One region of the Pantoea agglomerans genome, then DNA from elsewhere that is predicted to be linked to it. Evidence: predicted binding sites of a transcription regulator. Region 1 holds the regulator's gene; each other region holds the start of a gene.

Region 1 (10,177 bases):
CAGACCGCGCGTTGACAACGACTTAGCGCACGATGCCAGCGCATTGTGCTTGCCTTAATCGTGTCGCGCAGGTGAATTACGCTGCTTTTGTTCTGTTCACAAGTGGGATGATACGACAACGGCCGTAAGTAGAACGTTTATAGCGGAGAAAGGCAATACGGGATCGGAAAACCAGAAGGTTATGGCGGAAAACAGGCAGAAAGCAGTGAATATCTCGGATATATCTCCGCAGGGCATCAGATGATGTGCTTATTTTTTCTCCATCGCGTGAGAAATTTCAGCGTAAGTGCGCGTCATGGTGCACAAAAGGCGCGTTTTACGCGCCTGTTTGCACAAGTTTACAGCATTACCACACCTGGCTGGCGATATCGACCACCAGGCGAATCTTCGCCCACTGCTGCTCTTCGCTCAGGCTGTTGCCCTCTTCGGTAGAGGCGAAGCCGCACTGCGGGCTAAGGCAGATCTGGTCCAGGCTGACGAACTTCGCCGCTTCCTGCAGGCGCGCCTTCACCTGCGCCGGATCTTCCAGCTCGCCGTTTTTGGTGGTCACCAGGCCCAGCACCACTTTTTGATGCCCAGGCTTAATAAAGCGCAGAGGCTCGAAGCCGCCAGAGCGCTCGTTATCATACTCCAGGAAGAAAGCGTCGATATTGACGCCGCCGAACAGGATCTCCGCCACCGGCTCATAGCCGCCTTCAGAGATCCAGGTAGAGCGGAAGTTGCCGCGGCAGACGTGCAGGCCCACGGTAAGATCGGCCGGCTTGCCCTCCAGCGCCTTGTTCAGCACGCGGGCATAGGTGCGCGCCAGCTGCTCGGGATCATCGCCGCGCTCGCGGATTTGACGCTTCTGATCTTCTGAACAGAGGTAGGCCCAGACGGTGTCGTCCAGCTGCAGATAGCGGCAGCCCGCATCGTAAAAGGCTTTGATTGCCGTTTTATAGGTTTCGGCCAGATCGTCGAAGTAGTCCGCCAGGTCGGGATAGACGTTTTCGTCGATCACTTTACGGCCGCCGCGGAAGTGCAGCACGCTCGGGCTGGGAATGGTCATCTTCGGCACCGCATCGCCCGCGATGCTCTGCAGGAAGCGAAAATGTTCCAGCATCGGGTGATCGCGGAAGCCCAGTTTGCCCACCACGCGCACGCCGTGCGCTTTGGTCTGCACCCCGTTGAACTGAATGCCCTGCTCGGCTTCGAACAGCTCAACGCCCTCCAGGCCGCCGAAAAAGTCGAAGTGCCACCAGGCGCGGCGGAACTCGCCGTCGGTCACGACCTGCAGGCCATTAGCGATCTGCTTGCTGACGACGTCGCGGATCGCTTCGTCTTCGATACGGGTCAGCTGGGTTTTATCAATCTGCCCGGCGGCATACTGCTCGCGCGCATTTTTAATGGCGGCGGGACGCAGGAAGCTGCCGACGGTATCGGCGCGGAACGGGGCGGTCTGTGCGGTCATTTTCTACTCCTGATCGCTGTCGTTAATCACGACAGGGAATAATTTCACTCTGTTATATGTAGCCATCTGGATGGCTAAACGTCTGCGGACAGAGTGGCACGCGCGCGACGCTTCTGCAACAGAAGAAATTTCAGTAGAGTTGAAAAAAATTCACGTTAGCGTTTACTTCGCTTCTATGGCAGCCAGCGCCTGCTCTCGCTGCGCCGTCGACAGCGGCAGATAGCCTGCTTCGCTGACGCGACGCTGTCCCTGCGGCGACAATACCTGGTGCAGAAAGGCGTCAACCAGCGGCGGCAGCGGCTTGCCTGGGGGCTTATTTACGTAGATATAGAGCGGGCGCGCCCAGGGATAGCGGCCGCTGCGGATAGAGTCAGCGTCCGGCGCTACCGCCGCGCGCTGGCCGTCGGCCACGGCGAGCATCTTCACGCCGCTGAGATGAAAGCCGAAGCTGGCGTAGCCGATGCTGCGCGGATTGGCGGCGACCGCCTGCACCACGGCGGCCGAGCCGGGAAACTCAGCCACGTCGGCGCGAAAATCGCCGTTGCACAGCGCCTGCTGCTTGAAGAAGCCCCAGGTGCCCGAGGCGGAGTTGCGCCCGTAGCGCTGAATCGGCCGCCGTGCCCAGTCGGGCTGGCGCACGCCCATATCGCCCCAGCGAGTCGGCACCTGCGGCCCGCCGCACAGGCGCGTCACGGAAAAAATAGCGTCGAGCTGGCGCGCGTCGATCTGCGTCAGCGGGTTGCGCTGATTCACCACCACCACCAGCGCGTCGAGCGCCACCGGCACGGCGAGCGGCGCGTAGCCGTAGCGCGCCTGAAAGGTTTGTCGCTCCTCCGCCTGCATAGGGCGGCTCATCGGCCCGAGCTGCGCGGCGCCCGCCGCCAGCGCGGTTGGCGCGGTGGAAGAGCCAGAGGCCTGCACCTGCAGATTGACGCCAGGGGCCTGCGCGCTGAAATCTTCGCTCCACAGCATCATCAGCGTCCCCAGAGTGTCAGAGCCGACGCTGCTGAGGTTGCCGGTGAGCATGGCAGGCTGAGGCGCCGCCGCCAGCGTCAGCGCGGGCGAGAAGAGTGAGAGCAACAGCAGCAAGGCGCGCATGAGAGGTTCCATTAACGGTTAATGGACGGCATTCTCCTGCAATCCCGCGCTGACGATCAACCTCGACGGCAGCGTAAAGGTGAAGCAGGTCTCTTTATTGGGAATGCTGGTGATCTCCAGCCGCGCATTATGGTGGCTGAGGGCGTGCTTGACGATCGCCAGCCCCAGCCCGCTGCCGCCGGTGGCGCGCGAGCGCGCCTTATCTACGCGGTAGAAGCGCTCCGTCAGGCGCGGCAGATGCTCCGCCGGAATGCCCGGCCCGTTGTCGCATACCCTGAACTGTGCGCCCTGGCGGCTGCGCAGCCAGCTGATATCGATGCGCGTGCCCTCTGGCGTATGGTTTACCGCGTTATAGACCAGGTTAGAGAGGGCGCTGCGCAGCTGATCGTCATCGCCGAGCACCTTGAGATGGGGATCGGTATGGAAATGGATCTCATGGCGGCCGCTGCTCAGCGTCTCCGCTTCGCGCTGCAGCAGATGCAGCATCATCGGCACATCCACCGTCTCTTTCATGTCGAGAGCCGGCGCGGCCTCAATGCGCGACAGCGTCAGCAGCTGGCGCACCAGGCTGTCCATGCGGCGCGTCTGCTCCTGCATAGTCTGCAGCGCCTTGCCGCGCGAGCGCTCGTTCATCACCGAGTCGTTCATCATCTCCAGATAGCCCTGCAACACCGTCAGCGGCGTGCGCAGCTCGTGACTGACGTTGGCGAAGAAGTTGCGGCGCGCCCCCTCCAGCTGGTGCATCTGCGTCACGTCGCGCGCCACCATCAGCCACTGCCCTTCGCTGTAGGGCATGATGCGAAACTCCATATGGTGCTGGTTATTGAGGATCAGGGTGAGCGGCTTGTTGAAATCGCGCTGGCGAATATAGCGGGAGAATTCAGGGTAGCGCAGCAGGTTGAGGATGTTCTGGCCGTTATCTTCCGGCCAGCGCAGGCCAAGATGCTGCTGCGCCAGGCCATTACACCAGAAAATCGCCCCCTCTTCCGTGGTGAGCACCACCGCGTCGGGCAGCGTCTCTGCGCCGCTGCGAAAGCGCTTGATCAGGTTACCCAGCTCGCGCCGCCGCCGCCGGTTGCGCAGCTGCATCTGATAGAGCCCGTAAAACAGCGGCTCCCAGCTCGCCCGTCCGGTGGGCGGCGTCATGGTGCGATCCACCCACAGCCAGTGCGACAGCCGCATCAGATTATAGAAATGCCACAGCAGCACCCCCAGCACGCTGGCCAGCAGCAGCCAGGGCAGATAGCCGAAAATTAAACCGATAATCAGCGCCGGCAGGCAGGCCAGCGCCAGCTCGGAAAGCAGTCTCTTCCAGGAGAGTCGTTCCAGCACGGTAAAGGCTCCGTTTAGTAGCGGGCGGAGAAACGATACCCCGTTCCGCGAACGGTTTGAACCATGCGATCGTGGCCGGACACCTCCAGCGCCTTACGTAAGCGGCGAATATGCACGTCGACGGTGCGATCTTCCACATAGACATTGGTGCCCCAGACGTGGTTCAGCAGCTGCTCGCGGCTGTAAACGCGCTCGGGGTGGGTCATAAAGAAGTGCAGCAGCTTATATTCGGTCGGGCCCATCTCCAGCGGCGTCGAGGCCGACATCACGCGGTGCGACGAGGGGTCGAGGCTCAGCCCCTGCATCTCGATGACCTCCTCCACCGCCATCGGCGAAATGCGGCGCATCACCGCTTTGATGCGCGCCATCAGCTCTTTCGGCGAGAAAGGCTTGGTGATGTAGTCATCGGCGCCCACCTCCAGACCGCGTACGCGATCTTCCTCTTCGCCGCGCGCCGTCAGCATCATCACCGGAATATCGCGCGTCAGGGCTTCGCGCTTGAGGTGCTTGATAAACTGAATACCGCTGCCGCCCGGCAACATCCAGTCCAGCAGAATAAGATCTGGCCAGGGCTCAATCAGTTTCCCTATCGCGCTGTCATAATCCTCCGCCTCGATAGGCTGGTAGTCGTTCTGCTCCAGCACGAAGCACAACATTTCACGGATAGGGGCTTCATCTTCCACAACCAAAATGCGCTTAGCCATTGTAACTCCTGCTGATGTGACTGCTGTCACCGTTATATGCGGCGCCATTATGCGTCAGATTTATGACACTTTTATGAAAAACATAGCCGCTTAATCAGCGCGTTAACACTGCTTTATGACAGCCGGCGCGGCTTTTTTCGCTTTTGCGCCATAGCCGGTATAATCGTCCGGCAAATCGTTACGGCAGGGAGTTTTATGCGCATCATTCATACCGCGGACTGGCACCTCGGTCAGTTTTTTTATAACAAGAGCCGGGCGGCCGAGCACCAGGCCTTTCTCGACTGGCTGCTGGCGCGTATTGAGGAGCATCAGGTCGATGCGCTGATCGTCGCGGGCGATCTTTTCGACAGCGGCACGCCGCCGAGCTACGCGCGCGAACTCTTTAACCGTTTCGTGGTGGCGCTGCAGCCGACCGGCTGCCAGCTGGTGGTGCTGGCGGGCAACCACGACTCGGTCGCCACGCTTAACGAGTCGCGCGCCCTGCTCGCCTGCCTGAATACTCAGGTGATCACCACGCCGCAGGCGGATCATAACCTGCTGCTGCTGCGCGACCGCGCCGGCGAACCGGGCGCGCTGCTCTGCGCCATTCCCTACCTGCGGCCGCGCGATATTCTGCGCAGCCGGGCGGGCCAGTCGGGGCGTGAGAAGCAGCAGAGCCTGCTGGAGGCGATTGCCGCCCACTACCAGCGCAGCGTTGACGCGGCGCGCGCGCATCCGCTGGCGCTGCCGGTGATCGCCACCGGCCACCTTACCACCGTCGGCGTCAGCAAAAGCGATTCGGTGCGCGATATCTATATCGGCACGCTCGACGCCTTTCCCGCGTCGGCTTTTCCCGACGTCGACTACGTGGCGCTGGGCCATATCCATCGCGCTCAGCGCGTCGCCAACAGCGACCATATCCGCTACAGCGGTTCGCCGATTCCGCTCAGCTTCGACGAGCTCGGCAGCGAGAAAAGCGTCTTCCTGCTGGAGCTGGACACCCGCGGCCTGCGCGCCGTAACGCCGCTGCCTGTTCCGCAGTTTCAGCCGATGAAGATGCTAAAAGGCTCGCTGGCAGAGATCGAGGCGCAGCTGGCTCCCTTCGCCGACCATCAGGGTGAAAAGCCGGTATGGCTCGATATTGAGGTTACCACCCAGGAATTTCTCAGCGATCTGCAGCGTCGGGTCGAAGCGCTGACCGCCGGGCTGCCGGTTGAAGTGCTGCTGCTGCGCCGCAGTCGCGAACAGCGCCAGCACAGCCTGGCGCAGCTGAAAAACGAAACCCTGAGCGAACTGAAAGTGGAAGAGGTCTTCGCCCGCCGCATCGCGCTGGCGGAGGATATCGATGCGCCTCAGCATGCGCGCCTCAGCGCCCTGTTCCGCTCAACCCTCGCCTCGCTGGAGGAGAGCGAATGAAAATTCTCACGCTGCGCTTTAAAAACCTGAACGCGCTGAAAGGCGAATGGTTTATCGACTTTCGCACCGAGCCCTTCGCCAGTAACGGCCTGTTCGCCATTACCGGCGCAACCGGCGCAGGCAAAACCACGCTGCTCGACGCCATCTGCCTGGCGCTCTATCACCAGACGCCGCGCCTCGGCGTACTGTCGCAGACGCAAAACGGGCTGATGACCCGTGACACCGCCGAATGCCTCGCCGAAGTGGAGTTTGAGATCAAAGGCGAAGCCTGGCGCGCCTTCTGGAGCCAGAACCGCGCGCGCGGCGCGGCCGACGGCAAGCTGCAGGCGCCGCGCGTTGAGCTGGCGCGCTGCGTCGACGACAAAATCTTCGCGGACAAGGTTAACGACAAATTAAAACTGATCGAGTCACTGTCGGGCCTCGACTTCGAGCGCTTTACCCGATCGATGATGCTGTCGCAGGGACAGTTCGCCGCGTTCCTTAACGCGAAGCCCGGCGAGCGCGCCGAACTGCTGGAGGAGCTGACCGGCACCGAGATCTACGGCCAGATCTCTGTCGCCATCTACGAGCAACACAAGACGGCGCGGCAGGCGCTGGAGAATCTGCGCAGCCGCGCCGGTACGCTGGCGCTGCTCGACCCCGAGGCGCGCGCCGCGCTGCAGCAGCAGCTGGCCGCGCTGACCGAAGCGGAGCAGGCGCTTACTCAGCAAAACAGCAGACTGCACCAGCAGCATCAGTGGCTGACGCAGGCGCAGCAGTTGGACAGCGATATTCAGGCCGCGCAGGCGGCGCTGGCGCAGGCGGAACAGGCGTGGCGCGAGGCGGAAACGGATCGCCAGCGGCTGGCGCGCAGCGAGCCGGCGGAAAAACTGCGCGATAAATTAGTTCAGCGCGACAGCCTGCTGCAGGAGCAGCAGCGCCTGCAGCAGGCGCAGCAGCAGCTGGCAGCGCAGCGCCAGGCGGCCGAAGAGCAGACGCAGCGCGATCGGCATCGCCGCGAGACGGCTCAGGCGGCGCGCGACGCCGCGCTGCGCGAGCAGCAGACGCAGGAGACGCTGCTGACGGAACAGGTTATCCCGCTCGACCAGCAGATTGCCGCCCTGCTGGCGCAGGCGCAGCAGCAGCAGCGGGAGAGCGATCAGCAGCAGCAGACGCTGGCGCAGAGCGAGCGCGCGCTGCAGCAGGAAACGGGGCAGCGCGACAGCCTGCAGGCCGCGCTGGCGGAACAGCAGCAGTGGCGCGCGGATCAGGGCGCGCTGCCGCAGTGGGGCCCTTCGCTGGCGCTGTGGCAGGAGCGTTTCACCCAGCTGACGCAGCGGGAAATGGCGCTGGCGGCGCTCGGCGCGCAGCAGCGTCAGCAGCAGCAGACGCTGGCGCAGCGGCAGGCGGAGATCGCCCGGCTGGAGCAGCAGGCGGCCCCGCTGAGCCTGGCGGAACAGCAGGCGGCGAGCGCCCTGCAGAGGGCGCAACAGGCGCTGGCCGATCTGGAGCAGCGCCATCCACCGCAGGCGCTGCAGGCCAGCCTGGCGCAGATCGAGGCGAGCCGCCCGCAGCGCCAGCAGCTGGCGGTGCTGGCCTCGCAGTGGGCGCCGCTGCAGCAGCACATCGCCGCGCGTCAGCAGCGCCTCGCCGCGCTGGACAAGACGCTGCAGCAGGATGATGAGACGTTGCAAAGGCTACGCGCCACCTTCGCGCGCGAAAAGGCCGCCCTTGCCGATATCAAAAAAATCTGCGAGCTGGAGCAGCATATCGCCGATCTGGCCGCCTGGCGCGCGCGCCTGGAGCCTGAGCAGCCCTGCCCGCTGTGCGGCTCATGCCAGCATCCGGCGGTGGAGCGCTACGCCGCGCTGGAGCTGAGCGCGAACCAGCGACGGCTGGCCGAACAGGAGCAGCAGGTCGAGGCGCTGCGCGAACAGGGCATTAAAAAAGGCGAGGCCGTTAAGCAGGCGCAGGCCGAACGGCAGCGGCTGCAGGAGGAGCTGGCGGCGGAAACCCGACGGCTGGAAGAGCTAGCCCAGCAGTGGCAGGTATTACAGAGTGAGCTAGCGCTCACATTTGATGCGGGCGACAGCGCCGCGCTGGCCGCCTGGCAGCAGCAGCAAAACGGCGCAGAGCAGGCGCTGCAGCAGCAGCTTCGTCAGCAGGAGGCGGCCGCGCGTCAGCGTCAGCAGGCGAAAGATGAGCACCTGCGGCATCAGCAGGCGCTGCAGCAGCATCAGCAGCAGCTTCAGCTGGCCCAGCAAACGCTTACTAACCTGCAGGAGAGCGCGGCAACGCTGGCGCAGCGTCTGGAACAGGAGGAGCGCGACTGGCAGCAGCGCCGCGATGCGCTGCATCAGGAGCTGGCGGACGCCGGCCTCGCCCTGCCCGACGCGGCGGCGCGCGACGGCTGGCTGCAACAGCAGCAGCAGCGCTGGCAGCGCTGGAATGAGAGCGAACAGCAGCTTGCCCGGCTGCAGCCGCAGCTGGCGCGCGCCGAGGTGCAGTGCAGCAGCCTGCAGCAGCGCGTAGAGAGCGAACGGCAGCGGCTTGACGCACTGCGCCAGCAGCGCGCGCAGAGCGAGGCGACGCTGGCGCAGCTGCGCGCAACGCGGCAGGCGCTGTTCGGCGATGGCGACGTTGCCGCAGCGCGGCGGCAGATGCAGGCGCAGATCCAGCAGCAGGAGGCGGCCCTCGCCGCCGCGCTGGAGGGAATGCAGACCACCCAGAGCCACCTCAGCCAGCTGGCCGGACGCGCCGCAGAGCTGGACGCGCAGCAGGAAAAAGCCAGCCAGGCGCTGCGCGAGGCGCAGCAGCTGTTCAGCGCCGCGCTGGCCGCCGCCGCCTTCGACGATGAAGCCAGCCTGCGCGTCGCGCTGCTTGACGAAGAGGAGGCGCACAGGCTGCGCGCCCGGCTACAGCAGCTTGAGCAGCAGCGTCAGACGCTGCAGGCGCAGGCGCAGCAGCTGGCGCAGCGGCGCGAGGCTCATCAGCAGAGCCGACCCGAGGGGGCGGCGGAAAGCGCCGCCGCGCTGGAAGCGCAGCTTGAGCAGCTGCGTCTGGCGCTGCGCGACAACGCGCGCCAGCAGGGCGAAGCGCAGCAGCAGCTTCAGAGCGATGCGCGCCTGCGCGAACAGCAGCAAAGCCTGATGATGCAGATCGAAGAGGATGAAGCGGCGCTGGCGCAGTGGAGCCAGCTAAACGATCTTATCGGCTCCGCCAGCGGCGACAAGTTCCGCCGCTTCGCGCAGGGGCTGACGCTGGATCACCTGGTGGCGCTCGCCAACCGCCAGCTCGATCGGCTGCACGGGCGCTATCTGCTGCAGCGCCGCGCCAGCGACGCGCTGGAGCTGGACGTGATCGATACCTGGCAGGCGGACGCCGCGCGCGACACCCGCACCCTGTCGGGCGGCGAAAGTTTTCTCGTCAGCCTGGCGCTGGCGCTGGCACTTTCAGATTTAGTCAGCGTGAAAACCCGCATAGAGTCTTTGTTTCTCGACGAGGGGTTCGGTACGCTGGACGCCGAAACGCTCGACACCGCGCTGGATGCGCTGGACGCGCTCAACGCCAGCGGCAAAACCATTGGCGTAATCAGCCACGTCGAGGCGATGAAAGAGCGCATTCCGGTTCAGATCCGGGTGCGCAAAATTAACGGGCTGGGCTACAGCAAACTGGAACTGCCCCGCGCTCAGGAGGCGTAATGAAAACAGGCATGGCGCTGCTGCTCGCCAGCGCGCTGCTGGCGGGATGCAGCAGCACACCGCAAAGCGATCTCAGCTGCGGCCGCACGTATTCGGCGGCGCAGTGCAACTATCTGCGCGACGTTCAGCATCAGCTGGTCAGCAGCTTTAACAGCAGCGTCGCGTCGCGCTATCCGGGCCAGACCTGCCTGGTGTCGGCGCACCGTCGCGCCGACGGCGGCTACAGCGTGCTGCGCACCGAGGGAGACGAAGCGCTCTGCCTGCGCGCCTGGCAGCAGGTCAGCAGCGCGCGCAACCTGCCGCTGCCGCCGGTGGGCGTGCCGGAAGACTGGCAGTTCGCCTTCGGCTCAACGCAGTAACCCTTACTTTATCAGCGGCCAGAGCCAGGCCGCGCCGCGCACTCCGCTCGAATCGCCGTGTTTTGCCTTCAGCACCGGCGTTTCACACTCCCCGCCAAATACCCACTGCTTCATCAGCGTCGGCACCGTCTGATAGAGACGATCGTTGTTGCTCATGCC
Region 2 (10,177 bases), 770 kb from region 1:
GGAAAATCTCATCGTGGCTGAGAAGGCTTTCGCGCACCGTCGGCCACAGCGCGGCCTTAAGGAAATATTGATCGGTAAAGCGCTCGCTGCCGCTGTAGCGGGCGATAAAGTCGCGCATCGCCTGCGCCATATTGCTGAAGACGCCGTTGCAGCCGCCCCACATGCCCGCCAGCAGCAGCTCGGTATGCGTAAAGTAGTCGCGCATATGGTGGAACCAGTATGGCGAGGCGAGCCAGGCGTTGACCGCGGCCGCTTCGCGCTCCGACAGCAGCGAGTCGGCGTCGCGGATAATAAAGCGTTTGACGACGGGATCGTCCATCACCAGAAAACGCCACAGCGTCGGGTAGATCGCCTTTTCCTGCGACATATCGACCAGATCGACATGCGGCTGGTTGAGGCGCTGCCACACATGCTGCGGCACGCTCTGGTCAAGGTAAACGCGGCAGCGCCAGCCGGGATAGAACGCCTGCGCCACCTCAACGTTTTTAATCAGGGTTTCGCAGTAGCGCGGCTGGCCGCCGTAAAGGCTAAAGGCGATAACGTTCTGTTCGGGTCTGGTGAGATCGATCGGCTCCGGCCGCGCCGCCGGAAAAGCGTAGCGCTGTCCCTGGCGGAAACGGGCGTCCGCGCCGTTCAGCGCCTCAAGGCCATATTTCGCCAGCTCCTCTTGCCTGCCCATCCAGCCGCACAGCTCCGCCAGTCCATCCAGCCAGGTCTCTGAAGCGGTCGCGCGCACCGCGGGCGGCGCCTGATAGATTTTCTGATAGACCCGGTAAGCCTTGCTGTAGTGGCCGAGCCGCAGCAGACAAAGCGCATAGTCGCTCAGCACCTGCATCTGATTTGGCATGGCGCGCAGCACCTCTTCGCAGCAGCTGGCGGCGGCGGCATAATCCTGCTGTGCCATATGCTGGCGAAAGCGCGCGGCGGCGTTTTCAAGGCGCGCCTGCATGGCGACGGGAGAAGGGGTTAAGGCGGATTTCTGTCGTGGCGGCGTCTGGCGCATCGGGCGATCCTCGCTTTTGCTGTAGAGAGCAGAGGCAGCGCGCAGAGGCGCTGCCTGAAAGCGTTATAACAAACGGCGAGCCGCTTCGACCACAATTTTTACCGCATCGCTCTCGGTCTGCTTCATGGTAGCCGCATCCGGGATCTCTTTTTGCGTACGGTTGACGATAACGCCCGCCACCATGCCCGCGCGCAGCCCCTGGCTGGCGCACATCGTCAGCAGCGTCGCAGACTCCATCTCATAGTTGAGCACGCCCATCTGCTGCCACTCTTTCATCGAGCCCTGGAAGCGGCTCACCACGCGGCCGGAGAAGGTGTCGTAGCGCTCCTGCCCCGGGTAGAAGGTATCGGAAGAGGCGGTAACGCCGATATGGGTCGTGGCGCCGCTCGCTTCCGCCGCCGCGACCAGCGCAGTGGTGCAGGCGAAGTCCGCCACGGCCGGAAACTCCAGCGGCGCGAAATGCTGGCTGGCGCCGTCGAGGCGCACCGCGCCGGTGGTGACCAGCACGTCGCCGACGTTAATGTGCGGCTGAATCGCGCCGGTGGTGCCGACGCGCAGGAAGGTGCGCACGCCAAGCTGCGCCAGCTCTTCCACCGCGATAGAGGTCGACGGGCCGCCGATGCCGGTGGAGCAGACCACCACCGGCTTGCCGTCCAGCTTCGCCAGCCAGGAGGTGAATTCCCGGTGCGACGCCAGCGGCTGGGCATCCGCCATCAGTCCGGCAATTTTCTTTACGCGCTCCGGATCGCCGGGAACGATAGCCAGGGTCGCGCCCTGCAGATCGGCTTTGGTCAGGCCAAGGTGGAAAACGTCAGACATAGCAAACTCCTGAACAGGGAAGTGAAGCGCGCCACTCTACGTCAGCGCAGCGCAAATTTGTGTGATTACAGTCACTATCAAAAATGAATGTTACATTTTACTTAGATAACAATGAGATCTCTGTCACATAACTAAGCCATTCAGAATGTCATTGCTACAAGCTGTGTGCGTCGGGCTTCGCAGCAATGTTAAAGAGAAGAGTGTTTTTGCTCGCTCCCTACGCCGTTCCCGGTCTCTGGTCCAGAGGTTATCTGGCCAGGCTATAGTTACGTGATTGCGCTACTGCCAGCACGGAGAAAAAAATGAAAACCGAAGACAATATGGCACAAAAATCATCAACGGGCGGCTTTGCGCCTGCAGTGCAGCCGACCGCCTCAACAACCATCCATACCGACAGCCCTGACATTCATTCCGGCGAAACCTCGGTGCCGAGCCAGGGTGAGAATATGCCCGCCTGGTACGCCCGTCCCAAAGAGGCAGCCGGCCCGCTGCCGGTGGTGCTGGTGGTGCAGGAGATCTTTGGCGTGCACGAGCATATCCGCGATATCTGCCGTCGACTGGCGCTGGAGGGCTATCTGGCGGTCGCGCCGGAGCTCTATTTCCGCGAAGGTGACCCGAACGACTACAACGATATCCCCACCCTGTTCAGCGAGCTGGTAAATAAGGTGCCGGACAGCCAGGTGCTTTCCGATCTCGACCACGTCGCCAACTGGGCTGGCCGCAACGGCGGCGATATTCGCCGCATGGGCATTACCGGCTTCTGCTGGGGCGGCCGCATCAGCTGGCTTTACGCCGCGCACAATCCGCAGCTGCGCGCCGCCGTCGCCTGGTATGGCCGCCTGACTGGCGAAAAAACCATGAAGCAGCAGAAGCACCCGATCGATATCGCCGTGGATTTAGGCGCGCCGGTGCTGGGCCTTTACGGCGGCCAGGACAACAGCATTCCGCTGGAGAGCGTGGAGCAGATGCGTCAGGCGCTGCACGCCGCTAATGCGAAGGCAGAAATTGTCGTCTATCCCGACGCGGGCCACGCCTTTAACGCCGACTACCGTCCGAGCTATCACGCCGAGTCGGCGCAGGATGGCTGGGCGCGCATGCTGACGTGGTTCAGGCAGTTTGGCGTCGTCTGATTGCTCACGCCATAAAAAAGGGGCGCCGCAGCGCCCCAAACTCAACAACAACACAAAGTAAACTCAGGCGTTTTCGCCGCGCAGTTTCTTCGCCGCGTCCACCATATTCGCCAGCGCCTGACGGGTCTCCGTCCAGCCGCGCGTTTTCAGGCCGCAGTCCGGGTTGACCCACAGACGCTCCTCTGGAATGCGCTGTGCCGCTTTACGCAGCAGATTCTCCATCCACTCGACGCTCGGCACGTTCGGCGAATGAATATCGTAAACGCCGGGGCCGATTTCGTTCGGGTATTCAAATGCCTTAAAGGCTTCCAGCAGATCCATATCGGAACGCGAGGTTTCGATAGTGATGACATCCGCATCCAGCGCTGCGATGGACGCCATAATGTCGTTGAATTCGCAGTAACACATATGGGTATGGATCTGCGTGTCATCTTTCGCCACCGCGGCGTTGAGCCGGAAGGCGTCTACCGCCCACTGCAGATAGGCAGCCCAGTCGGACTGATGCAGCGGCAGACCTTCGCGCAGCGCTGGCTCGTCAATCTGAATAATGCCGATGCCGGCCGCTTCGAGATCCGCCACCTCGTCGCGCAGCGCCAGCGCGATTTGCTTCGCGATGGTCTCGCGCGACACATCCTCGCGCGGGAAGGACCAGCAGAGAATGGTCACCGGCCCGGTCAGCATCCCCTTCACCGGCTTGTCGGTCAGCGACTGCGCATAGGTCGCCCACTCCACGGTAATCGGCTGCGGACGGCTGACGTCACCGATAATCACCGGCGGCTTGACGCAGCGCGAACCGTAGCTCTGCACCCAGCCGTTCTGGGTGAAGACGAAACCGTCCAGGTTTTCGCCGAAGTACTCCACCATATCGTTACGCTCCGCTTCGCCGTGTACCAGCACGTCGAGGCCAAGGCGCTCCTGCTCGGCGATCGCCTGCCTGATATGCTGCGCGATGCCGGTGCGGTAGCTGGCACCGTCGATATTGCCCTTTTTAAAATCGAGCCGCAGGCCGCGGATCTCAGTGGTCTGCGGGAAAGAACCGATGGTGGTGGTTGGCCAGGCCGGCAGATTAAAGCGGCTGCGCTGCGCGCGGGCGCGCGCGGCGTAGGGGCTGGCACGCTCGGTATCCTGTGCGGAAATCGCCGCCAGCCGCCTGCCGACCGCCGCATTATGAACGCGGCTGGAGTGAGCGCGGTTGCGAATCGGCGCGCTCCAGGCTTCCAGCGAGGCGGCGTCGTTATGGTTGAGCGCGTCGCTCAGCAGCTTAAGTTCGCCACACTTCTGCAGCGCGAAGGCGAACCAGCTTTTTACTTCGTCATCGAGACGGGTCTCAGCGCTCAGATCGATAGGGCTGTGCAGCAGCGAGCAAGAGGTGCCGATCCACAGCAGATCGCGCTGGCCGAGCAGCGGCTGCAGGCGCTGGTACCAGCGGCTCAGATCGGCACGCCAGACGTTGCGGCCGTTGATGACGCCGAGCGACAGCAGCCACGACGCCGGCAGCTGCTGATTCAGCTGGGCGAGGTCGTCACGGCCGTGTACCAGATCGACATGCAGCCCCTGCACCGGCAGCGCCCGAATCACATCAAGATTCTGGCCGATGCTGTCGAAATAGGTGGTCAGCAGCAGCTTCACCCTGCCCTGCAGCGCCTGATAAGCGGGCCCGAACGCATCGCGCCACGCCTGCGGCAGCTCCAGCGACAGCGCCGGCTCGTCAATCTGCACCCACTCGACGCCGCGCTTTTTCAGCTCGGCCAGCACCTGCTGATAAACCGGCAGAATCGCATTCAGCAGCGACAGGCGGTCGAACGGCTCGCCTTTCACTTTGCCCAGCCAGAGATAAGTCACCGGCCCGAGCAGCACCGGCTTCACCTTGTGGCCCAGCGCCAGCGCCTCGTCCACTTCGTCCAGCAGCTGCGTCCAGCTCAGTTTAAACGACTGGCCCTGGGTGAACTCCGGCACGATATAGTGATAGTTGGTGTTAAACCATTTGGTCATCTCGGCGGCGGCGGCCGGTTCGCCGGTCGGTGCCCGACCGCGCGCGATGCGGAACAGCGTATCAAGATCGACGGTGCCCTCTTGATTCTGATGGCGAGCCGGGACGTTGCCCAGCATCAGGCTGGTGGTCAGCACATGATCGTACCAGGCGAAATCGCCAACCGGCAGCCAGTCCACGCCCGCCTCTTTCTGCTGCTGCCAGTGACGGGCGCGCAGTTCGCGTCCTGTCTCCAGCAGCGCCTGCTGAGTCGCTTTGCCCGCCCAGTAGCTCTCCTGCGCTTTTTTCAGTTCGCGACGCAGGCCGACGCGGGGAAAGCCGAGGGTATGGTTCAGAATGGTCATATGCTGTTCTCCCGATAAATTCTCTTTGGCTTCGCCTGGCAGCCAAAGATGTTTAGCCGTCCAGATGTTTACACCGCTATCTTCTGCGGGTAGTGTATGTTCCTCAAGCGCAAATTGTTCAATCTCCATGTGAAGGACGCTCATGATCGAACTCAAGCACCTGCGGACGCTTCAGGCTCTGCGTAATACTGGCTCGCTGGCCGCCGCCGCCGCGCAGCTTCATCAAACGCAATCCGCGCTATCGCACCAGTTCAGCGATCTCGAACAGCGGCTGGGATTCCGCCTGTTCGTGCGCAAGAGCCAGCCGCTGCGCTTCACGCCGCAGGGTGAAGTTCTGCTGCAGCTGGCGGAGCAGGTGCTGCCGCAAATTCAGCAGGCGCTGCAGGCGTGCCACGAGCCCTGTCAGGCGACGCTGCGCATCGCCATTGAGTGCCACAGCTGCATTCAGTGGCTGACGCCGGCGCTGGATAAATTCCGCCAGAGCTGGCCGCAAGTGGTCATGGATTTCAAGTCGGGCGTCACCTTCGATCCGCAGCCTGCGCTGCAGCAGGGCGAACTGGACGTGGTGTTGACCTCCGACATCCTGCCGCGCAGCGGCCTGCACTACACGCCGATGTTCGACTTCGAAGTGCGTCTGGTTCTGGCGCCCGACCATCCGCTGGCGCAGGTAGAGCAGATTACGCCCGAGGATCTGGCGCAAGAGGTGCTGATGATCTATCCGGTGCAGCGCCAGCGGCTCGATATCTGGCGCCATTTTCTCCAGCCGGCGGGCGTCAGCCCGGCCCTGAAGAGCGTCGATAACACCCTGCTGCTGATTCAGATGGTGGCGGCGCGCATGGGGATCGCCGCGCTGCCGCACTGGGTGGTGGAGAGTTTTGAAAAGCAGGGATTAATCGTAACCAAAACGCTGGGCGAAGGGCTGTGGAGCCGGCTTTATGCCGCCGTACGCGACGGCGAGCAGCGTCAGCCGGTGCTGGAAGCCTTTACCCGCTTCGCGCGGCAGCACGCCTGCGAACACCTGCCCTTTGTGCGCGACGCGGCGCTTCCGGGCGCGATTTTGCAACGCTGAGCCGTAAATTCCCCTATAATGCGCAGCCTGTTAAACGACCATGAGAAAATCTCACCATGACCAATAACGATATTTTGCGCAGCGTGCGCTTTATGCTGAATTTAAGCGATGCCAAAGTGGTGGAGATTTTCGCACTGACTGACTGCGAAGTTGCGCTGAGCGACGTGCAGGCCTGGCTGAAAAAAGAGGACGACGCCGCGTTTAAACCGCTGCCGGACGTGCTGATGGGCTATTTTCTTAACGGCCTGATTTTCTTCCGTCGCGGCAAAAGCGAAGAGATGCCTGCGCCCTCGATCGAGCGCCGCATGAACAACAATATTTTTATGAAAAAGCTGCGTATCGCCTTCGATCTGAAAACCACCGATATTCCGGCGGTGCTGGCTAAGGCTAACTTCACGGTTTCTCAGGCGGAAATCGGCGCTATCTTCCGCAAGCCGGAGCATAAAAACTATCGCGAATGTGGCGACCAGATTATGCGTAACTTTCTAAAGGGCCTGACCCTGACGCTGCGCCCGACGCAGCCGGCCAAAGCCGCTCCAGCCCAGGCCACGAACACCCGCCCGGCCCAGGCAGCGAAGTCTGCCCCGGCGAAAACGGCGAAACCTCGCCCGGCCCAGCCAGCAAAAGCCAAAAAATAGCCTTGCCCTTTAGCACGTGCCAGCCGTCAGGACGACCATCGTTGTCCTGACGGATTATGCGCCTCAGCGACTGCGTACCACCCAGCGCTTATGCACATAGAGCGAAGCGAAAATCACCAGCGCGCCGGCGATAAAACTGGGCCAGTGCGGCTTCTGCTGCCAGATCGCCAGATTCACCAGCAGCCCTGCCGGAACGTGCATATTGTTCATAATGCCCAGCGTGCCCGCATCCACCTGCGTGGCGCCGTAGTTCCACATAAAGTAGCCCAGCCCCGACGCCGCCACACCCAGCCACACCAGAATGCCCCACTGTAGCGAGGTGGTCGGCAGTTTCGCCGGATTACCCCACAGGCACCAGGCGATAATCGCAATCAGCACCGCGCCGAGATAAAACCAGGAAAAAGCGGTGTGCTGCGGCATCGGCCGGGTTTCCTGCAGACGCTTGTAGCCCACCATGCCCACGGCAAAGCAGATATTCGCCAGCTGCACCAGCAGCAGGCCGAACCAGAAATGATCGCTGACCTTGTCGTAGCGAATAATCGCCGCGCCCGCGACCGCCAGCAGCGCGCTGAAGGCGTAGCCGATGCGCAGCGGACGCCTGCTGATCAGGTCATAAATCAGGGTGACGTAAAGCGGCGTCATCACGGTAAACAGCAGGAACTCCGAGACGCTGAGGTAGAGATAGGCCTCAAAGCTAATCAGGTACATGATGCCGAGCTGCAGCATCCCCACCAGCATATAGAGCAGCAGCGTCGACGGACGGTAGCCGCGCCAGCGCAGAAAAGGCAAAAACACCAGCGCCGCCAGCGCCAGACGCATCAACACGGAGAACCAGGAGTCCACCTGCCCCGCCAGATATTCTCCAATCAGGCTAAAGGAAAACGCCCAAAGAATAGTGGTAACGATCAGTAACAGCACAGCTTCGATCCTGCAAAAAGAGAGAGGTCGCTAGTGTAATCAATGTGCTCTGCCCACGCGGCGCTTTCTGGTTGACAAGTGAATACAAACTATCCACTCAGCGCACCGAGCCGCTGCGCAATTTACAGGCCATGCGCGATTAAAACCATTGTGTGAAATTCAACCTGCGTTATTGTCATAAAAGTGTAACAAATGTGTCAACTATCACAGCCAGCATGCGCGAAAAGCGCCAGAATAGACGCGAAAAGGAACATGGCGGCAACCTCTGGAACGTTCTGCCCCTTTCTACAACGACTAAACGCCCGGGAGGGCAGCTATGCTGAGCATTTTTAAACCCGCGCCGCACCGACCGCAGGTCGCGGAAGATCAGGTTGATCCGTTATATCGCCGCCTGCGCTGGCAGATCTTCTTCGGCATCTTTTTTGGCTACGCCGCCTACTATCTGGTGCGCAAAAACTTCGCGCTGGCGATGCCCTACCTGGTTGAGCAGGGCTTTTCACGCGGCGACCTTGGCTTTGCGCTTTCCGGCATCTCCATTGCGTACGGCTTCTCAAAATTTATTATGGGCTCGGTCTCGGATCGCTCGAATCCGCGCGTGTTTCTGCCTGCCGGGCTGATCCTCGCCGCTGCGGTGATGCTGATTATGGGCTTCGTGCCCTGGGCAACCTCCAGCATTATGGTGATGTTTGCCCTGCTGTTTGTCTGCGGCTGGTTCCAGGGTATGGGCTGGCCGCCCTGCGGACGCACTATGGTGCACTGGTGGTCGCAGAAAGAGCGCGGCGGCATTGTTTCCGTGTGGAACTGCGCGCACAACGTCGGCGGCGGCCTGCCGCCGCTGCTGTTTCTGCTCGGCATGGCCTGGTTCAGCGACTGGAAAGCGGCGCTTTATATGCCCGCTTTCGCCGCTATCGCCGTGGCGCTTGTCGCCTTCGCATTAATGCGCGATACGCCGCAGTCCTGCGGTCTGCCGCCCATCGAGGCGTATAAACAGGATTACCCGCCGGACTACAGCGCCACGCATGAAGAGGAGCTGACGGCGAAGCAGATCTTTACCCAGTATGTGCTGCCCAACAAGCTGCTGTGGTATATCGCGCTGGCTAACGTCTTTGTCTATCTGCTGCGCTACGGCATTCTCGACTGGTCGCCCACCTACCTGAAAGAGGTAAAGCACTTTACGCTGGATAAATCCTCCTGGGCCTACTTCCTGTATGAATACGCCGGTATTCCCGGCACGCTGCTGTGCGGCTGGATGTCGGATAAAGTGTTCAGGGGGAATCGCGGCGCGACCGGCGTCTTCTTTATGACGCTGGTGACCATCGCCACGGTGATTTACTGGTTTAACCCGGCGGGCAACCCCGGCGTCGATATGGCCTGCATGATCGTCATCGGCTTTCTGATTTACGGCCCGGTGATGCTGATTGGCCTGCATGCACTGGAGCTGGCGCCGAAAAAAGCGGCGGGCACGGCGGCAGGCTTTACTGGCCTGTTCGGCTATCTCGGCGGCTCGGTTGCGGCCAGCGCCATCGTCGGCTATACCGTCGATTTCTTCGGCTGGAACGGCGGTTTTCTGGTCATGGTGGTGGGCTGCGTGCTGGCGGTGATCCTGCTGCTGTTGACTATGGTTAACGAACGCAAACACAAGCAGCGGCTGGCGTCCTAGGCAGCGCTGGCATCCTGGCCTGAGAGGGGCCGGCATCGCGCCGGCCGCTTTGTTGCCGTCAGGATAAAAACAGCGTGCGCAGCGTATGCGGCACGGCATCGTCCGCATTGCTGCCGATCACTTCCAGGTCAGGCAGGGTATTTTTCAGACGCTGGTGGGCGTTGCGCATAATGCAGCCCTTGCCCGCCATGCTCAGCATCTCTACGTCGTTCATGCCGTCGCCGAAGGCGATACAGGCTTTAAGCGAGTGTCCCAGCTGTTTTGCCACCGCTTCCAGCGCGTGCCCTTTCGACACGCCGCCCGCCATCACCTCCAGACAGGTCGGCAGTGAAAAGCTGACGTTGACGCGGTCGCCCCAGCGCGCCTTCAGCGCCAGCTCGAGCGGGATCAGCGCCTCGGGATCGTCGCTGGTGAAAAAGACTTTGCTGATATTGTCGCCCGGCAGCATGCCTGGCTCATACACCTGATAGCTGAACACCGACTCGCGGAAATAGTCCTGCTCCGCCGGATGCGCACGGCTCATAAACCATTCGTCGTCGCGATAGACGTGCGTCAGGATAGCGGGACTGGCGTAGTGCAGCTCGTAAAGCTCCAGCGCGATATCTT
Region 3 (10,177 bases), 1.2 Mb from region 1:
AGGTTGGAGAGCGGCTCGTCAAACAGAAACACCGCTGGCTCACGCACGATGGCGCGCCCCATCGCCACGCGCTGGCGCTGGCCGCCGGAAAGCTCGCGCGGACGCCGGGTCAGCAGCTGATCCAGCTCCAGGCTGCGCGCCGCCTCCAGCACGCGCAGGCGGATATGCTCTTTGCTCATGCCGCGGATCTTCAGCCCGTAGGCCATGTTCTCTTCGACCGTCATATGCGGGTAAAGCGCGTAGTTCTGGAACACCATAGCGATGCCGCGATCTTTCGGCTCCAGCTGGGTGACGCGCCTGTTGTCGATATAGATATCGCCGGAGGTCACGCGCTCCAGCCCTGCCACCATGCGCAGCAGCGTCGATTTGCCGCAGCCGGAGGGGCCAACCATCACCATAAATTCGCCGTCGTTAACGGTGACGTTAAGCGGCTGAATAATTTGATTCTTGCCATCGTAAGACTTGGTTACCGCCTGAAGGGTTACGCCTGCCATGCCTATTTCTCGCTCTCGACCAGGCCACGCACGAACGCGCGCTGCATGACCAGCACCACCACCATCGGTGGGATCAGGGTTAATAACATTGCCGCCATCACTTCGTTCCACTGCGTCGGCGAACCGCTGGTGGAGATCATGCTTTTGATCCCCGCCACCGCGGTGCTGAGCGAGGCGTCGTTGACGATCAGCAGCGGCCAGAGATACTGATTCCAGCCGTAGATAAAGGTGATGACGAACAGCGCCGCCAGGTTGGTTTTCGACAGCGGCAGCACGATATCCCAGAAAAAGCGCAGCGCGCTGGCCCCGTCGATGCGCGCCGCCTCGATCAGCTCATCCGGCAGCGACATAAAGAACTGACGGAACAGGAAGGTCGCCGTGGCCGACGCCATTAGCGGCAGCGTCAGGCCGCTGTAGCTGTCGAGCATATTGAGATCGGCGATCACCTGCACCGTCGGGAAAATACGCACCTCAACCGGCAGCATCAGCGTAATAAAGATCATCCAGAAAAAGAGCGTGCGCAGCGGAAAGCGAAACCAGACCAGCGCAAAGGCGGAGAGCATCGACACCGTGATTTTGCCGACGGTAATGCTGAACGCCATAAGCAGACTGTTAAGCAGCATCAGGCTAAACGCCGGGCCGCTGCCGTTAACGCCATGGGTCCAGATGCGCGAGATGTTCTCCCACAGGTGAGTGCCGGGGATCAGCGTCATCGGCACCTGATAGACCGCCTCGTTATCCAGGGTAGCGGCGACGAAGGCGACATAGAGGGGAAACAGAATAGTAAGCACGCCCAGCACCAGCAGCGTGTGGCTGAAGATATCCAGCCCGCGACGGTTTTCAATCATTGGTACTGCACCTTACGCTCAACGAAGCGGAACTGAATAACGGTCAGGCCGATCACCAGCAGCATCAGCACCACCGACTGCGCCGCCGAAGAAGAGAGATCCAGCCCGGTAAAGCCTTCGCGATAGATCTTGTAGATCAGCGTGGTGGTGGCCTGCACTGGCCCGCCGCCGGTCGCGGCGTCGATAACCGGAAAGGTGTCGAAGAAGGCGTAGATCAGGTTCACCACCAGCAGGAAAAAGCTCACCGGCGTAATCAGCGGCAGCGACAGGTTGAAGAAGCGACGCACCGGGCCTGCGCCGTCGATCGCCGCCGCCTCTACCAGCGATTTCGGGATCGACTGCAGCGCGGCGAAAAAGAAGAGAAAGTTGTAGCTCATCTGCTGCCAGATCGAGGCGACGACAATCAGAAACATCGCCTGCCCGCTGTTCTGCGCATAGTTCCAGCTGTAGCCAATCTGGTTCAGGAAGTGGCTAATCAGGCCGAGGCCGGGATTGAACAGAAACATCCACAGCACCGCTGCGACAACCGGCGCCACCGCATAGGGCAGCAGCAGCAGCGTCTGGTAGAGCTTGCGCAGGCGTATGACATAATCCACCAGCGCCGCCAGCAGCAGCGACAGCACCATGCCGCACAGGGTGACCAGCGCGCTGAAGACTATCGTGGTCCAGAAGGCGTCGAGGTAGTAGCTGTCCTGAAACAGGCGCGTGAAATTTTCCAGGCCGACAAAGGTGCTGGAGATGCCGAACGGATCGAGGTTCTGGAGCGAATACCACAGGGCTTCGCCCGCGGGCCAGAGGAAAAAGATGGCGGTAATCAGCAGCTGCGGCAGCACCAGCAGATAGGGCAACAGGCTGGTGCGAAACACCGGGCGAGATGAAGACATAGCGTACTCTGTCTGAGAAAGAGAGAGGGCCGGCACGCACCGGCCCTTTGCACGTCACAGGTTATTTCACCTGCTGTTCAAAGCGGCGCAGCAGTTCGTTGCCGCGCTTCACCGCGTTATCCAGCGCGGCCTGCGGCGACTGCTTGCCGGTCCAGACCCCTTCCAGCTCTTCGTCAACCACGGCGCGGATCTGCTGCATATTGCCAAGACGAATGCCTTTGGTGAACGGCAGCGGATCTTTGTTCAGCATCTGACGCGTTGCGATATCCGCGCCCGGGTTCTTGTCGTAGAAGCCCTGCTGTTTGGTCAGCTCGTAGGCAGCGGTGGTAATGGGCAGGTAGCCAGTTTTCTGATGCCACTCGGCGGCGATTTCCGGCTGTGCGAGGAACTGCATAAATTCCGCAGCACCCTTGTAGGTGTTGGCATCTTTGCCTTTCATCACCCACAGGCTGGCGCCGCCGATAAGGGCGTTCTGCGGCGCGTTGGGCACGCTCTCGTCATACGGCATCATGCCGACGCCGAAGTTGAATTTGGCGTAGTGTTTGATATCGGCCAGCGAACCGGAGGAGGCGGTGGTGATGCCGCAGTCGCCGTTATAGAACTTGGCGGTCGGTTCATCTTTGCGGCCAAAATAGGTGAAGTCGCCCTTCTTGTTCATCTCCTCCAGCATCTGGATATGGCGCACCTGCACCGGACCGTTAAATTCCAGCTGCGCATCGGTGCCGTCAAAGCCGTTGTTTTTGCTGGCGACCGGCAGCGCGTGCCAGGCGCTGAAGTTTTCAATCTGGATCCAGCCCTGCCAGCCGCTGGCGTAGCCGCAGCTCATGCCCGCTTTACGCAGGGCGTCGGCATCTTTTGCCAGCTCCTGCCAGGTTTTCGGCGGCTGATCCGGGTTCAGGCCCGCTTTTTTAAAGGCGTCTTTGTTGTAGTAAAGCACCGGCGTGGAGCTGTTGAATGGCTGAGAGATGAGGTGGCCGCTGCTGTCGCTGTAGTAGCCCGCCACGGTCGGCACGAACTGTTTTTCATCAAAGGGAATGCCCGCGTCCCTGAAGACCTGATGCACCGGCACGATCGCCTTCGAAGCCATCATGGTGGCGGTGCCAACTTCGTAAACCTGCAAAATGGCTGGCGCTTTGCCGGTACGCACCGCTGCGATGCCTGCCGCCAGGCTCTGCTCGTAGTTGCCTTTGTAGGTCGGCACGATTTTATAGTCGGGGTGCGCCTGATTGAAGCGCTGCGCCAGAGAGTCGACCTCTTTGCCTAACTCGCCCTCCATCGAGTGCCAGAAAGGAATTTCCGTGGCGGCCAGCGCGTTGCCGCTGATGGCCAGGCCCAGAACCACACTCATCAGTCTGATTTGTGTCTTAAACACGGACATAGAATTTTCCTGTGCAGGTAGGTACGCGCGATATCACGCATTTTTTGTTCGCGAAGTAACATGACACGGGAAAATGACGGATTAATAACAGCAACATGACAGCCGGATGACGGCAAGATGAAGGGGGTTTTAGCAGAAGCGGCGCAGCCAGGCCTTATTCAACGCCAAAGGGCGTCAGTGTCGCAGCCAGATTACGGGCGGCCAGCGCGCAGTCACCGGAGCGTATACATTGTACGTGAGGATGACGAGCACTGCCCAACCGCAATCTGGCAAGTAAGCCAGGCCTTATTCAACGCTGAAGGCCGTCGGCGGCGCAGCCAGTTCGACAACGGCCAGCGCGCAGCATCCGGAGCGTACTAAAGTACGTGAGGAATGCGAGCACTGCCCGCTGCCGAAATGGCAAGCAAGCCAGGCCTAAGCCCCCAAATAAGCGCTGCGGACGGCTTCGTTGGAAAGCAAAGCATCACCCGTATCTTCCAGCACCACGTGCCCGTTCTCCAGCACATAGCCGCGATCCGCCAGCTTCAGCGCCTGGTTGGCGTTCTGCTCTACCAGGAATATCGTCATTCCCTCTCTGCGCAGCTGCTCAATGGTGTCGAAAATCTGCTGGATAATAATCGGCGCCAGCCCCAGCGACGGCTCATCCAGCAGCAGCAGACGCGGCTGGCTCATCAGCGCGCGGCCAATCGCCAGCATCTGCTGCTCCCCGCCGGACATGGTGCCCGCATGCTGAATTTTACGCTCCGCCAGCCGCGGGAAAAGCTCATAGACGCGCGCGATGCGCGACTGATACGCCTGGCGGCTGGCGAAAAAGCCGCCCATCGCCAGATTCTCCTCTACGGTCATGCGCGAAAAGACGCGGCGGCCTTCCGGCACGATGGCGATCGCCTCGCGCATGATGCGCGCGGTTTGCCAGTCGGTAATCGCTTTGCCGTCAAAGGTAATGCTGCCCTGGGTGGCGCGCGGCTCGCCGCACAGGGTGCCGAGCAGCGTGGTTTTACCCGCGCCGTTGGCGCCAATCAGCGTAACGATTTCACCCTGGCTGATATGCAGGCTGACGTTGTGCAGCGCCTGGATTTTGCCGTAGTGCGCGCTGACGTTGTTCACGGATAACATCGGGTTTGCCATGTTACGCCTCTCCTAAATAGGCTCGGATCACATCCGGATTGTTACGCACCTCTTCCGGCGTGCCGTTGGCCAGCGGCGTACCCTGGTTTACCACATAGATACGGTCGGAAATGCCCATCACCAGCTTCATATCGTGTTCTATCAGCAAAACGGAAACCTTGTGCTCACCGCGCAGTTCGGCGATCAGCTCATCCAGCTCGCGCGTCTCTTTCGGGTTAAGCCCGGCTGCCGGTTCGTCCAGCATCAGGATCTCCGGGCGCGTCACCATACAGCGGGCGATCTCCAGACGGCGCTGCTGGCCGTAGGCCAGATTGCCCGCCTGGCGGTTGGCAAGGTCGAGCAGCCCGATGCGCTCCAGCCAGGTAGCGGCGCGATCCAGCGCTTCGCTCTCACCGCGACGAAACGCCGGGGTCTTGAGCAGGCCAGAAAAGAGGCCGCTTTTCAGATGCTGATGCTGCGCCACCAGCAGGTTCTCAATTACCGTCATCTCACGAAACAGGCGAACGTGCTGGAAGGTGCGCACCATGCCCATGCGGGCGATCTTCTGGCCAGGCAGGCCTTCCAGGTGCTGTTCGCGCAGCTTAATGGTGCCGCCGGTCGGCTTGTAGAAGCCGGTCAGGCAGTTAAAAACGGTGGTCTTCCCGGCGCCGTTCGGACCGATCAGCGAGACGATCTCCTGCGGGCGCAGCTCCAGCGCCACGTTATTGACCGCCAGCAGGCCGCCGAAGCGCATCATCAGGCCTTCAACGGCTAATAAAGGCTGACTCATGCCTGCTCTCCTTGTTTCTGCTTCAGTTTCAGGTGCGGGCGCTTCATCGGCAGCAGCCCCTGCGGGCGCCAGATCATCATCAGCACCATCAGACCGCCCAGCACCAGCATGCTGTATTCATTCAGGTCGCGCATCAGCTCGCGCGACACCACCAGCAGGATAGCGGCGAGGATCACGGCAAACTGCGAGCCCATGCCGCCCAGCACCACAATCGCCAGCACAAAGGCGGATTCGACGAAGGTAAAGGATTCCGGGCTGACAAAGCCCTGGCGCGCGGCGAACAGCGTTCCCGCGAAGCCGGCAAAGGCGGCGCTGATGGTAAAGGCGGTCAGCTTGATGCGCGTCGGGCTGAGGCCCAGCGAGCGACAGGCGATCTCATCTTCGCGCAGCGCTTCCCACGCGCGGCCCAGCGGCATACGCAGCAGGCGGTTAATCACAAACAGCGTCAGCGCCACCAGCAGCAGCGCCACCAGATAGAGAAAAATCACCCGGTCGCTGGGGTCATATTTCAGACCGAAGAAGTCGTGGAAGGTGCTCCAGCCCCCTTCAGAGACTTTGCGGCCAAACTCCAGGCCAAACAGCGAAGGCTTGGGGATCTGCGCGATGCCGTTAGGACCGCCGGTAATGGCGGTGTTGTTCAGCAGCAGAATGCGCACGATCTCGCCGAAGCCGAGCGTAACGATCGCCAGATAGTCGCCGCGCAGGCGCAGCACCGGAAAGCCGAGCAGCAGCCCGAAGAGCGCCGAGACGATGCCTGCCAGCGGCAGACACTCCCAGAAGCCGAGGCCAAAGTAGTGATTCAGCAGCGCGAAGGTGTAGGCGCCGATGGCGTAGAAGCCGCCGTAGCCGAGCACCAGCAGACCCGAGAGGCCAACCACCACGTTCAGCCCCAGGCCCAGCATGACGTAGATCAGCGTCAGGGTGGCGATATCCACCGCGCCGCGCGAGACGAAAAAGGGCCAGGCCACCGCCACGACGATCAGCGCCAGCATAAACAGCTTCTGCTTTGGCGTAGAGCCGTCGATGCCGGGCAGCACCAGCGCCGGGCCGGACAGCTTTTTCAGGCCGGACTGCCAGAACGGGCGCAGCAGCTGGAACAGGAACACCACGCCGCAGCCGACGAAAATCCAGTTCCAGCGCACGTCGCCGGCGCTCTGCACTACCAGCTGCGTGCCGTCGAGGCCAAGCCGCATCCCCATAAAGAAGCTGGCCAGCACCAGCAGCATCACCGAAGAGAGCAGCGCATTGATAAAGGAGGATTTCATACTTTTTCAACCTCCGGGCGACCCAGGATGCCGGTCGGCATGACCAGCAGCACCACAATCAGCAGCGCGAACGACACCACGTCTTTATATTCGGTGCTGAGATAGGCGGAGGTCAGCGCTTCGGCGATGCCGAGCACCAGGCCGCCAATCATCGCGCCCGGAATGCTGCCGATGCCGCCCAGCACCGCGGCGGTAAAGGCTTTCATCCCGGCCATAAAGCCGATAAAGGGGTTAATTGAGCCGTAGAACTGGCCGAGCAGCACGCCCGCCACCGCCGCCATCGCTGCGCCGATCACAAAGGTCAGCGAAATGACGCGGTCGGTATTGATGCCGAGCAGGCTCGCCATCTTCAGGTCTTCGGCGCAGGCGCGGCAGGCGCGTCCCATGCGCGAATAGCGAATAAACAGCGTCAGCGCCAGCATCGCCAGGAAGGTCACCAGCCAGATAACGATCTGCATGGTGGAGATGGTGGCGGCGAAGCCGTTGCTCTGCCCCAGCGTCCACTGGCCGGTAATCAGGCTCGGCAGCGCGAGGTCGCGCGAGCCCTGCGTCAGGCTGACGTAGTTTTGCAGGAAGATCGACATGCCGATAGCGGAGATCAGCGCGATCAGACGCTTTGAGGATCGCACTGGCTTGTAAGCAACGCGCTCAATGCTCCAGCCGTAGGCGCTGGAGATCAGGATCGCCATGACAAAGCCGGCAGCGATCATCAGCCAGCCGGTGTCGATGCCCATCATCATCAGGGCGGCGATCACGATAAAGGAGACATAGCTGCCGATCATATAGACCTCGCCGTGGGCGAAGTTGATCATGCCGATAATGCCGTAAACCATGGTGTAACCAATGGCGATCAGCGCGTAGGTGCTGCCGAGGGTAACCCCGTTAAGCATCTGCTGAATAAAATAAAGAAACTGCTCGGACATAGTGAAGACCTGCATAAGAACGGGAAAATCCCCTGCCGACGCGGCAAGGGATTGGTCTGCCGGTGGGACGATTACTTAACCGCGGTTGAAGAACCGTCTTTGTGCCATTTAAATACGCCGAACTCGAAGCCTTTCAGATCGCCTTTCTGATCCCAGCTCAGGTTGCCCATCACCGTCGGGACTGGTGCGCCCGCCTTCAGGTTTTTCGCAATCTCTTCCGGCTCGTCGCTCTTGCTGCGTTCGATGCCGGCCGCCAGCGACTGGATCGCCGCATAGGTGGTCCAGACGAACGGGCCGGTCGGATCTTTGCGGTTCTGCGCGCTGTTGGTTTTGATGGCGTCGACGATCGCCTTGTTCTCCGGCAGCTGGTCGTAGCGCTTCGGCAGCGTTACGTAGATGCCTTCCGAGGCGTCGCCCGCGATATTAGAGAGCGAGGCGTTGCCCACCCCTTCCGGCCCCATAAAGCCAGCGTTCAGGCCAGCCGCTTTCGCCTGGCGCAGGATCTGGCCCATTTCCGGGTAGTAGCCGCCGTAGTAAACGAAGTCGACGTTCTCTTTCTTCAGGCGCGCAATCAGCGTGGAGAAGTCTTTATCGCCTGCGGTGATGCCTTCAAACAGCACCACGTTGCCGCCTTTGGCCTTCAGGGTTTTCTGCACCGACTCCGCCAGTCCCTGACCATACTGCTGCTTGTCATGCACCACAGCGATACGCTTAGGCTTGATCTGATCGAGGATGTAGTTTGCGGCGGTCGGCCCCTGGTCGGAGTCCAGGCCGGTGGTGCGCATAATGGTTTCGTAACCGCGCGCGGTCAGCTCAGGCGCGGTGGCAGCCGGGGTAATCATCAGCACGCCTTCGTCGTTATAGATGTCAGACGCAGGCTGAGTAGAAGAGGAGCAAAGGTGGCCGATAACATATTTAATGCCGTCGTTGACGACTTTGTTCGCCACCGCCACGGCCTGTTTCGGGTCGCAGGCGTCGTCATACTCTACGCCCACCAGTTTGTTGCCGTTTACGCCACCTTTGGCGTTGATATCCTTAATCGCCTGCGCGGCGCCGGTGAACTGCATATCACCATACTGCGCGACCGGGCCGGTGACGGCGCCGACAATAGCAATTTTGATGTCGGCAGCCAGGGCGGCGTGGCTCATCGCCAGCGCAACGCAACCCGCCAGTAATGCGCGGCCTTTACTCATTTTCATGCGGACTTCCCCATCTTGTTGTGTCTGTGATTTGTGGTTTGCTAGCGCCTACCGGATAAAGCCGAAAAATGATGTTTATGAATGATTTAGCGTGCTTTTCCGGTATTTTTTGGTAATAAGGCTTTATTTTTCAGGTTATTAAACAGGAAGTTTCTTCTGTAAATCAACTGACACATTGGGAAATGGCCAGCCGAAACAGCATAATCATCTGGTTGTTATGCAGACCTTACGGCCATTTATCCAGCGCGTTATGCTGGCTTTTGCGCCGCTTATTGTTCTTTATCTCCTCTATCCTGGCATCAAGGCCATCTTTTGACCTGTTTTCAAGTTAAAAAAGTGACGGCGCTCTGACTGTATAAATTCGCTACACTATGCCCTTTCGACTAGTACAGGTGTTTGTTATGAAACTCACTATTCTGCGCCTGACCACCCTGAGCGCGCAGGACCGCATCGATCTCGCGAAAATCTGGCCGGATGAGGATATTGCCGCGCTGGAAAGCAGCCTGAACGAAAACCACCGTCTTTATGCTGCGCGCTTTAATGCGCGGCTGCTGGGGGCGCTAAAACTGACGCTTGTCGGCACGCAGGGAAAGGTTTCGCAGCTGGAGGTGCGCGAGGTCACGCGACGTCGCGGTGTCGGTCAGTATCTGCTGGAGGAGACGATGGAACAGAACGGGTCGATTTCTCACTGGTGGGTCGCCGATGATGGCAGTGCGGATCAGCGCGAACGCGCCGCCTTTATGCAGGCCTGCGGTTTTCGCGCGCAGGCGGATGGCTGGGTTAAATAGCGGGCAAAAAAAAGGGCGACTGCGCGTCGCCCCTTTTCGTTATGCTTCTATCGCCATGCGTAGTTTTTTCATGGCGTTCTTTTCCAGCTGCCGCACGCGCTCGGCCGAAACGCCGTAGCGGTCCGCCAGCTCCTGCAGCGTGGTTTTGTTATCTTCGTCCAGCCAGCGGGCGCGGATAATGTGCTGGCTGCGCTCGTCGAGGCCCTGCATCGCATCGCTCAGCTTATCCGCCGCGTGCGATTCCCAGTTATCCTCTTCGATGCCGTCGGCGAAGTCTGAGGTTTTATCCTGCAGATAGAGCACCGGCGCCATCGCTTTGCCTTCGCCGCTCTCATCGTCGGCGGACATATCGAAGGTCATATCCTGCGCGGCCATACGCGATTCCATTTCACGCACGTCTTTGCTGCTTACGCCCAGTTCACGCGCCACCATCTCGACTTCGTCCTGATTGAACCAGCCCAGACGCTGCTTGGTTTTACGCAGGTTAAAGAACAGCTTGCG

Evidence for each region. Region 1 encodes PhoB, which activates phosphate uptake and scavenging genes when phosphate is short. Its sites were predicted from a motif close to CTGTCATAAAACTGNCNNAT; they were not measured.
Region 2: glpT (glycerol-3-phosphate transporter) is a predicted target of PhoB. The motif match lies at 8,084-8,103, and genes of this name have one in related genera.
Region 3: ugpB (sn-glycerol-3-phosphate ABC transporter substrate-binding protein UgpB) is a predicted target of PhoB. The motif match lies at 3,676-3,695, and genes of this name have one in related genera.

Annotation. Positions count from the first base shown of each region.
Region 1 covers NZ_CP083809.1:3,061,996-3,072,172, forward strand. The annotation lists gene LB453_RS17450 (cobalamin-independent methionine synthase II family protein) at 347-1,450, opposite strand; gene LB453_RS17460 (PstS family phosphate ABC transporter substrate-binding protein) at 1,613-2,548, opposite strand; gene phoR (phosphate regulon sensor histidine kinase PhoR) at 2,567-3,880, opposite strand; gene phoB (phosphate response regulator transcription factor PhoB) at 3,895-4,584, opposite strand; gene sbcD (exonuclease subunit SbcD) at 4,780-5,979, shown strand; gene LB453_RS17480 (AAA family ATPase) at 5,976-9,659, shown strand; gene LB453_RS17485 (cell envelope integrity protein TolA) at 9,659-10,018, shown strand; gene mak (fructokinase) at 10,022-10,177, opposite strand, start outside.
Region 2 covers NZ_CP083809.1:3,829,393-3,839,569, forward strand. The annotation lists gene LB453_RS20975 (tetratricopeptide repeat protein) at 1-1,003, opposite strand, end outside; gene udp (uridine phosphorylase) at 1,067-1,822, opposite strand; gene LB453_RS20985 (dienelactone hydrolase family protein) at 2,125-2,952, shown strand; gene metE (5-methyltetrahydropteroyltriglutamate--homocysteine S-methyltransferase) at 3,016-5,286, opposite strand; gene metR (HTH-type transcriptional regulator MetR) at 5,429-6,355, shown strand; partial or broken gene LB453_RS21000 (DUF1456 family protein) at 6,412-6,876, shown strand; gene LB453_RS21005 (carboxylate/amino acid/amine transporter) at 7,057-7,911, opposite strand; gene glpT (glycerol-3-phosphate transporter) at 8,228-9,571, shown strand; gene yigL (sugar/pyridoxal phosphate phosphatase YigL) at 9,630-10,177, opposite strand, start outside.
Region 3 covers NZ_CP083809.1:223,435-233,611, reverse strand. The annotation lists gene LB453_RS03510 (sn-glycerol-3-phosphate import ATP-binding protein UgpC) at 1-494, opposite strand, end outside; gene ugpE (sn-glycerol-3-phosphate ABC transporter permease UgpE) at 497-1,342, opposite strand; gene ugpA (sn-glycerol-3-phosphate ABC transporter permease UgpA) at 1,339-2,226, opposite strand; gene ugpB (sn-glycerol-3-phosphate ABC transporter substrate-binding protein UgpB) at 2,288-3,604, opposite strand; gene livF (high-affinity branched-chain amino acid ABC transporter ATP-binding protein LivF) at 4,019-4,732, opposite strand; gene livG (high-affinity branched-chain amino acid ABC transporter ATP-binding protein LivG) at 4,734-5,501, opposite strand; gene LB453_RS03480 (high-affinity branched-chain amino acid ABC transporter permease LivM) at 5,498-6,766, opposite strand; gene livH (high-affinity branched-chain amino acid ABC transporter permease LivH) at 6,763-7,689, opposite strand; gene LB453_RS03470 (branched-chain amino acid ABC transporter substrate-binding protein) at 7,761-8,888, opposite strand; gene panM (aspartate 1-decarboxylase autocleavage activator PanM) at 9,290-9,676, shown strand; gene rpoH (RNA polymerase sigma factor RpoH) at 9,716-10,177, opposite strand, start outside.